DNA from 4 places in the Vreelandella sp. GE22 genome. Region 1 is predicted to be linked to each of the others. Evidence: predicted binding sites of a transcription regulator. Region 1 holds the regulator's gene; each other region holds the start of a gene.

Region 1 (2,203 bases):
AGGCCGGGGCGTAGGTCGCCATGGTGCGAAAGATCTGCGCCTCGGCGTGCTCGCGCGCCTTGAGCCGGGCGATACGCCAGCGCAGCATGTCGAAAATTTCATCTTCCTTGGTGTTGGCGATCACCAGCTGAATGCCGGTGCGCAGAAACGGGTTGCGCGTGTGTTCGAGCTCGCGCTCCACCGCCCGTACGTCGCCCTTGAACCAGAGCCGCGACATGGACACCAGCTCGTTGATATCGTCGCGCACGTAGGTGTTCTCGCGGCGAAATACCAGCCCCACCAGGCGTACCACCCGCAGTACCTCCTTGAGCGGGTAGCTGATGAAGGTCGCCGCCAGGGTGCCGGTCACCACGATGGCAAGCCCGGGCAAGTTGAGAAAGCTCTCCGGGGATTCCGCGGTGAAAAACAGCACGCTAACCAGTAGCAGAATACTGGCAAATATACCGATCAAGGTAGAGGGGTTCATCGACGGCTCCTCGCCGGTTGGGTTTAACGGTTAAAATGCGTCAATCTGGCTCGTGCAGCCGCGCGCGCAGACGGCTAATCGCCTGGCTGTGCAGCTGTGAAACACGCGATTCGGTCACCCCCAGTACTGCGCCCACCTCTTTCAGGTTGAGCTCCTCCTGGTAGTAAAGCGCCATCAAAAGCTTTTCCCGCTCGGGCAGCGCTTCGATCGCCGCGATCAGAGTTTCGCGCTGCTGACCATCCAAAAGCTCCTCAAAAGGCGCATTCAGCGCCTCCTGAGCGGGTTCCCCGCCCTCTTCCAGAAGCTCCTCGAAGGGCAGCAGGTGGCCGCTGTTGGCGTCGTTGAGCAGTTGGTGATACTCGCCGAGCGGCATGTCCAGATGCCGGGCGATCTCGCCCTCCTCCGGCGCCCGACCCAGGTTCTGTTCGAGATGGCGGACCGCCTCGTCCATGGCCCGGGCCGAACGCCGCACGCTGCGCGGCAGCCAATCCCGGGTGCGCAGCTCATCGACCATTGCCCCGCGAATCCGCTGGCTGGCAAAGGTGGCAAAGCTCGCCCCCTGGGAGGCGTCAAAGCGCCCGAGCGCCTCCAATAGGCCGACCATGCCGGCCTGAATCAGATCATCGAGTTCGATGCTCGCCGGCAGGCGGACCTGCAGCGCCAGCGCCTGGCGGCGCACCAGCGGCATGTGCTGAGTGACCATTTCGCTGTGTTGAATTCTGCCTTGTGCTGTATACATCCTCGTGCCTCGTGGCTATACACTCGTCACTGGTAGTTCACAATCACGTGAAGCCCTTTTACCCGCATCGGCCGCTGCCCGCGCCCCAACGCGAAGCGAAACGCCAGCGGCGCATCGGCGGAAAGCCCGGCAAACCCGGTTTCGCTTCCGCGCTGGCCGCTTAGCTCGACGCAGCGCTCGGGGTGGCAAAGCCAAGCATGCAGCGCGGCGCCGAACGGTGCCTCATACCGCCAGTGAACGCCTTCGATACGCCCCTGGGCGATCTCCGCTACCGGCGGCGGCGCCAAAACCTGACTGCTGACCGCCCGGTCGCTCATGGCCACCATCATACCGGTGACCTCCTTACTCCAGCTGCCTGTGCCCGCCTGAGCGGTCACTGTCAGGCTCGCCCCCATCGCCATTAGTAGCGCGACGCCTTGAAGACTCTTTTTCAGAAAACGCTTTTTCATTGTGGCCTACCGCGCTAGTAGCAGCAGTTCGATATTCAGATAATTCGCCGCCGCCTTCTGCAAATTGTCTAAAAGCCCTTCGCGGGGCAAGCCGGGCTCGTGCAGCGCCAGTAGCTGGCGGGGCCCCTGGTTGTCGTTGAGCTGGCGCAGCGTGCGATACATGCTCGCGAAGGCGTCCGCGTCGCTGCGCACCCAAAGCGCCCAGCGTGAATAGCGCTCGCAAAGCGCCTCCATCGGCTCGCTGGCATCCACCGGGACGACCTCCCAGCTTTCCGGGGTCGCCGCCCAGCGCCGGCCAAGTTCGGCCCACTCGCCCAGGCGCTCTTTGACCGGGGCGACGCTTTTCGTCGGTAGCCCCACCACTGCCAGCGGCGTCTTGACCACCGGCGTGGCGGCGTCGCTTGCCGGCGGGGTTGCTTGGGTGTCCACCTCGGGCTCGGCGTGCTCGCTCACAGCCTGCTGCGCGCGCTCTTCGTTGCGCAGGCTCGCCCACTGGCGCAGCCCCGATGCCTGGTCGCCGCCGCTCATGCCAGGGCCTCGCGGCTGACG
Region 2 (2,203 bases), 380 kb from region 1:
GTGCTTCGCTCGATGCTGGCTTCCATACGCAGCTTGCGCTGGTCCAGGCTCTCTATTCGCAGCTCAGCACTGCCGATGGAGCTTTTAATGATGCCGTCATCTGCCGTTATATCCTTGAGTGTCGAACTTATGCGCCCTGCAAAACCATCTTCTTTCGTATCACCTGCGAAAAAGGCAGCCAAACCTTCGGAGTTATTGGCAATTGCTTCATCCAGTTTGGCTTCATCGACCTGGAGGCGGCCCTGCTTGTCGATGTCGATACCCATTTGAGCAAGCCGCGTTATATCGCTCGTTCCAAAGTTGCCCGTTACATCCTGACGCAGACGGTTTTCGATAGTGCGAACGGTGCGGTCGCCCACTAAATCGCCCGATGTCTTACCTTCGCCCTTGAATTCGGTCATACGGCCAACGGTGGACTTCATTTCGTTATAGTTGCTAACGAAGGCATTGATGGCTTCTTTCAGTGACGCCTCATCACGCTCGATTACAAGCGTGGATGGGGTCAGGGAGGCAGCGGTCAGGTTGAGCGTTACTCCCTGGATAGCCTCTTCTACCCGATTGCTTTTACTCGTAATCGCGATGCCGTTGACATTCAACTCGGCATCCTGGCCAGCACGTAGCGTGGTGGGGTCCATCGAAAGGGAGGTCAGCCCTGAAAACCCTGCCAGCGAAGCCTCTTTGCCCGTTTCCTTGGAGCTCAACGCCAGGCGATACCCTTTGCCATCATTGATGAGCGAAGCCGTAACGCCAGACTCTTTATCCGCATTGATCTGATCACGAACCTCAGCCAGGGTACTGCCTGCTTTAATATCGACGCCGTAGCTTGTTTGCGTATCGCCAGCCCCAAAATTAAGCGTCAACTTCGTATCGGTTGCCGTAAGCTCCTGGTCCAGTGCCACGCTATTGGACGCAGCGCTGCCGCCGCGCGCCAGTTGGGAAACCGTCACCTCATAGCGACCCGGATTGGCTTTTTCGCTCGCCGTCGCCAGTACGCCTTCTCCCGTTACCGTACTTTTTTGCTGATTGAAAGTAGCGGCATCGTTCAACGCCGTAATAGAGTTCTGCACCCTATCCATTGCGGATTCCAGGCGCCCATAAGCAGAAATTTTGGTTTGCTGAGCACTTTTCTGCTCAAGGATGGGAACGAGCTTTTGGCGTTCGGCCGCATTAAGCTGATCCACCAATCCCGACAAATCCAATCCAGACCCCACACCCAATGCCGTAATAGACGCCATGAGGTTAGTCCTCTAGTAAGTAGTAGAGAAGTACAGTTAAATACTCTATCGGCTGATAAACGACAAACTTTAGCGGTTAAGATTCTTAAAATCCTGTAAAAATGCCCGGCAAACGCCGGGCATTTCCTGTCTCACGAGTAGCGCTTGGCGATCACGACTGGTTGTTCTGGCCAAGCATTCCCAACTGCTCGCTCAGGTAACTGCTGGTCTGGTTCATCTGCGCCACCATGCTATCCATTGCCTGAAACTGGGCGCGAAAGCGCGCGATAGTCTGATCGATGCGCTCCTCGGTGCGGGCGAAACGATTTTCTAACGTTCCAACACGGCTTTCAGCGTTGCTTTCAGCCGTATCCAGACGTCCTCCGTCGCCCACGATGCGCTCGAGAGAAACATTGATTTGCCCGGCCATACCCGTTTCATCGCTACTGCCGGCAAAAAAGCTGGCAAGCGTATCGGGCTGCGTCGCGATGACGTTGTCCAACTTGTCATCGTCGATTTCAAGCTTACCATCGGTTTGCAGTGAAATGCCGATGTCAGAAAGCACGCTAAAGCCATCGCCATCCACTACGCTAGTAATGGCCTGACGTAGATCACGCTCGACCGCCCGAGTAGTGGCGTCGGCGTTCAGACCTGCTGATTGACCGGTTTCGGCGTCAAAACTGGTCAAGCGCGTCAAGGTATCCTTGAGCGAGTTGAAGCCTTCAACGAAGGCATCAACGTTTTTCCGCAACGCTTCGTCATCCTGTTCGACGCTAATGGTACTCGAGGCGCCCGCTTCAGTGAGATTCAGGGTCATGCCCTGAATGGCTTCTTCGACCTGATTGGAGCTGCTTACGATGTCGATGCCATTCACATTGAAGGCCGCATCCTGCCCTGCCTGAATCACCTGGGTGTCCGACGTCACTGCTGCTTCGGATAGAATGGAGGAGAAGTTGGAGCTTTCGATGCTGGCGTCGGCTCCCGTTTCA
Region 3 (2,203 bases), 390 kb from region 1:
CCTCTCCCAGGCCACTAAACACCGAGGATTAAATTCATGTCTGTTATCAACACCAACATCACTTCCATGATCGGCCAGAACAACCTGAGCAAGTCCCAGGGCATGCTGGCTCAGGCGCAAGAGCGTCTCTCTTCCGGCCTTCGTATCAACAGCGCTTCTGACGATGCGGCTGGCCAGGCCATTGCCAACAAAATGACCGCCCAAATCAAGGGCATGGATCAGGCGAGCCGTAACGCCAGCGACGGTATCTCGCTCGTTCAGACCATGGAAGGCGGTCTGGATCAGATCAACGACAACCTTCAGCGTATTCGTGAACTGGCGGTTCAGGGCGCCAACGATACCAACACCGCTGATGATCGTGCAGCGATTGCCACCGAGATCACTGAGCGTATTGCTGAGATCGATCGTGTTGCGGGTAGCAACAACTTCAATGGCACAAACCTCTTGTCTGGTGCGGGTGATGGCCCTCTAAACATTCAGGTGGGTGCTGGTACTAGCACTAACGACACTATCACGGTCGCTACAATTGATGCGTCCAGTACTGGGCTAGGTCAAGTTGATGCAGTTGGAACAGAGGAGGACGGGGTTCCTGGGGCTAATAATTTAAGTGAAGCAGCTGCTGCTATCGCGAATGGCGGCGCCTCTAATGCGAACTTCCAGAGTTTGATTAACTCAGTAGATAGCGCCATTGGAACCCTCGATGAAAACCGCGCCACCCTGGGTGCCACGCTGAACCGTTTCGACTCGGTCATCGACAACCTGGCGACCACTACTACCAACCTGTCTGAAGCGCGTTCACGCATTGAAGACGCCGACTACGCGGTGGAAGTGTCCAACATGACCCGTGCCAACATCCTGCAGCAGGCCGGTACCTCCATGCTGGCCCAGGCCAACCAGACCCCGCAGTCCGTACTGTCTCTGCTGGGCTAATAGTACGCTAGTGCCAAACCATGACGGGGCCAATAGGCCCCGTTTTTTTGGTTTTTTAACCCGCAATTTTTGTTAATTGAGTTTTTTGAAAATCGCCGCATGGCGGGAGCTTAAGCGCGGTGTCTTGGGTGTTGAGTAGCTAATGTTACTTTCCCTTACATAAAAAACGTATTGTTTTCTAAAGAGTTTGCACGAGCAGCCGTTACCAAGGGGTAGCGGCATGACAAACGTCGCAAAGTTGGCCCGCTGGCCAGTTATACTTCCAGGAGAAAATACTCATGTCTGTAATCAATACGAATATCACCTCCATGATCGGCCAGAACAACCTGAGCTCTTCGCAGAGCATGCTGGCTCAGGCGCAAGAACGTCTCTCCTCTGGTCTGCGCATCAACAGCGCTTCTGACGATGCCGCTGGTCAGGCCATCGCCAACAAAATGACCGCGCAAATCGACGGCATGAGCCAAGCAAGCCGTAACGCGAGCGACGGCATTTCCATGGTGCAGACCATGGAAGGCGGTCTCGACCAGGTTAACGATAATCTTCAGCGTATTCGTGAGCTGGCGGTACAAGGCGCCAACGATACCAACACAGCTGAAGACCGCGAAGCGATTGCTACCGAGATTAACGAGCGTATCGCCGAAATCGATCGCGTTGCAGGTAGCAACAACTTTAACGGTACAAGCCTTTTGTCTGGTGGCGATGATGGTAACAACACGGATCTGCAAATTCAGGTTGGTGCTGGTACTACCGGCAATGACACTATCACGGTAACTACCGTTAATGCGTCTAGCGAAAGCTTGGGTGAAGTTGCAGCCGAGGGTGGGAACGATGGGGTTGCTAATTTAAGTGCCGCAGCCGACGCTATCTCTGGTGAAGACGTTGGTAATGGCGATTTTCAAAGTTTGATCAACTCGGTGGATAGTGCAATTGGAGAACTCGACGAGGAACGTGCCACGTTGGGTGCCACCCTTAACCGTTTCGATTCAGTGATCGATAACCTGGCCACAACCGAAACCAACCTCTCCGAAGCGCGCTCGCGTATCGAAGATGCTGACTACGCCGAAGAAGTCTCCAACATGACCCGCGCCAATATCCTTCAGCAGGCGGGGACCTCCATGCTGGCCCAGGCCAACCAAACGCCGCAGTCTGTACTCTCTCTGCTGGGCTAATCTTCTCAGCCATTACACGGGGAAGATGTTTAGCACGGGGCCGCAAGGCCCCGTTTTACGTTCTGACCAAGGCGTTTTTCACAGACTTTTCGTGCAGGCTATTA
Region 4 (2,203 bases), 390 kb from region 1:
GCGGTCTAGATCAGATCAACGACAACCTGCAGCGTATTCGTGAGTTGGCCGTACAGGGCGCTAACGACACCAACACCGCCGATGACCGCGCCGCGATTGCCACCGAGATCACTGAGCGCATTGCCGAAATCGATCGTGTTGCGGGTAGCAACAACTTCAACGGCACAAACCTTTTGTCTGGTGCGGGTGATGGCCCTCTAAACATTCAGGTGGGTGCTGGTACTAGCACTAACGACACTATCACGGTCGCTACAATTGATGCATCCAGTACGGCTCTAGGTACTGTTGATGCAGATACAGATGCAGGAATTGTTGCGGTTGCTAGTCTGAGCGAAGCGGCTACTGCCATCACGGGTGAAGGCGCCACTAATGCGGGTTTTCAAAGCTTGATTAACTCGGTAGACAGTGCCATCGGAACACTTGATGAAGAGCGCGCTACCTTGGGTGCCACGCTGAACCGCTTTGACTCGGTCATCGACAACTTGGCGACCACCACCACCAACTTGTCCGAAGCGCGTTCACGTATCGAAGATGCTGACTACGCAGTGGAAGTGTCCAACATGACCCGTGCCAACATTCTTCAGCAGGCCGGTACCTCCATGCTGGCGCAGGCGAACCAGACGCCGCAGTCCGTACTGTCTCTGCTGGGTTAATAGCACGCTATAGGTAGCGTTACACCATGACGGGGCCGAAAGGCCCCGTTTTATTGAGTTCTCAACCGTATTTCTCATGTCGTGGCGGAGCCGTCCTCATGGAGGTTTGAAAACACTTTTTTCATTCCGCAGTCGTTTATTTTCTAAAGTAATCGTCTAAATGGTCGTTAATTATAGTAACGGCGACACAAGCGCCGAATAGCAGGCCCTTCGGCCAGCCAAACTTTAAGGGAGCACTTCCATGTCCGTTATCAACACCAACGTCACCTCCATGATTGGCCAGAACAACCTGAACAAATCTCAGGGCATGCTGGCTCAGGCGCAAGAGCGTCTCTCTTCTGGTCTGCGCATCAACAGCGCTTCCGACGACGCGGCCGGTCAGGCCATCGCCAACAAGATGACTGCCCAGATCAAGGGCATGGATCAGGCGAGCCGTAACGCCAGCGACGGTATCTCACTGGTACAAACCATGGAAGGCGGTCTGGATCAAATCAACGACAACCTTCAGCGTATCCGTGAACTGGCGGTACAGGGCGCCAACGATACCAACACCGCTGACGACCGTAAGGCGATCGCCACCGAGATCACTGAGCGTATTGCCGAGATTGACCGTGTTGCGGGTAGCAACAACTTTAACGGCACAAGTCTCTTGTCTGCAGAAGGTGCTGGCACAGACCTGAACATTCAGGTGGGTGCTGGCACTACCGGTAACGATACAATCACGGTCACTACCATTAATGCATCCAGTGAGAGTTTAGGTGTATTTGATGGTGGCGACGTCCCTGCAAATGCAACTATTAGCGTAAAAGCAGCAGCCGAAGCACTTACCCCTGATGAAGGCGAATCAATCGGCAATGACGAATTTCAAGCGTTGATTAATTCCGTGGATAGCGCCATCGGAACGCTCGATGAAAACCGCGCTACTTTGGGTGCCACGCTGAACCGTTTCGACTCGGTCATCGATAACCTGGCGACCACCACCACCAACCTGTCCGAAGCGCGTTCACGCATCGAAGACGCCGACTACGCGGTGGAAGTGTCCAACATGACCCGTGCCAACATCCTGCAGCAGGCAGGTACGTCCATGCTGGCCCAGGCGAACCAGACCCCGCAGTCCGTACTGTCTCTGCTGGGTTAATCGATTTAAGATAAGTAACAAAGGGCCGATAGTCTATATCGGCCCTTTTTATTATTAGGGGGATAAATGAAAAACCTGGACGTTCTTGCTCTGCTGGCGGGTGAAGAGACTCTGGAGCTGCCTGAAGGAGCGAGCATGGTGGACACGGAGCGCTTCGTCGACATCAAGAAGGAAGCGGTCGAGGCGATTTTGGTGGTCAAGGGGAGTGTGACCGTCGTCTCATCAGAAGGCGCGGAGAAAAAATCCGAAAATATTAATAACGGTAGTATTTGCTATTTCGATACCAAGGATAAATACGTCTTTTTAAGAGAAGAAGGTGCTTTTTTGGTTTTTGATAGCAAAATCAGAAAACCGGCGACTACTGAGCCTTCCAGGTTTGGGTTTTTTAATCGAAAGAAAAAAGAAGACGTTG

What was found. Region 1 encodes FliA, which starts transcription of late flagellar genes. Its sites were predicted from a motif close to CTAAAGTTNNNNNNNNNNCNGCCGATA; they were not measured.
Region 2: a site for FliA is predicted at 1,282-1,308, ahead of fliD (flagellar filament capping protein FliD). Genes of this name have one in related genera too.
Region 3: a site for FliA is predicted at 1,109-1,135, ahead of ACWHRL_RS02550 (flagellin N-terminal helical domain-containing protein). Genes of this name have one in related genera too.
Region 4: a site for FliA is predicted at 797-823, ahead of ACWHRL_RS02560 (flagellin N-terminal helical domain-containing protein). Genes of this name have one in related genera too.

The regions. Positions count from the first base shown of each region.
Region 1 covers NZ_OZ309110.1:133,850-136,052, reverse strand. The annotation lists gene ACWHRL_RS00635 (motility protein A) at 1-466, opposite strand, end outside; gene ACWHRL_RS00630 (RNA polymerase sigma factor FliA) at 507-1,205, opposite strand; gene ACWHRL_RS00625 (flagellar protein FlhE) at 1,232-1,654, opposite strand; gene ACWHRL_RS00620 (hypothetical protein) at 1,661-2,182, opposite strand; gene flhF (flagellar biosynthesis protein FlhF) at 2,179-2,203, opposite strand, start outside.
Region 2 covers NZ_OZ309110.1:518,222-520,424, reverse strand. The annotation lists gene fliD (flagellar filament capping protein FliD) at 1-1,235, opposite strand, end outside; gene fliD (flagellar filament capping protein FliD) at 1,387-2,203, opposite strand, start outside.
Region 3 covers NZ_OZ309110.1:520,729-522,931, forward strand. The annotation lists gene ACWHRL_RS02545 (flagellin N-terminal helical domain-containing protein) at 37-930, shown strand; gene ACWHRL_RS02550 (flagellin N-terminal helical domain-containing protein) at 1,209-2,099, shown strand.
Region 4 covers NZ_OZ309110.1:523,323-525,525, forward strand. The annotation lists gene ACWHRL_RS02555 (flagellin N-terminal helical domain-containing protein) at 1-653, shown strand, start outside; gene ACWHRL_RS02560 (flagellin N-terminal helical domain-containing protein) at 895-1,791, shown strand; gene ACWHRL_RS02565 (hypothetical protein) at 1,858-2,203, shown strand, end outside.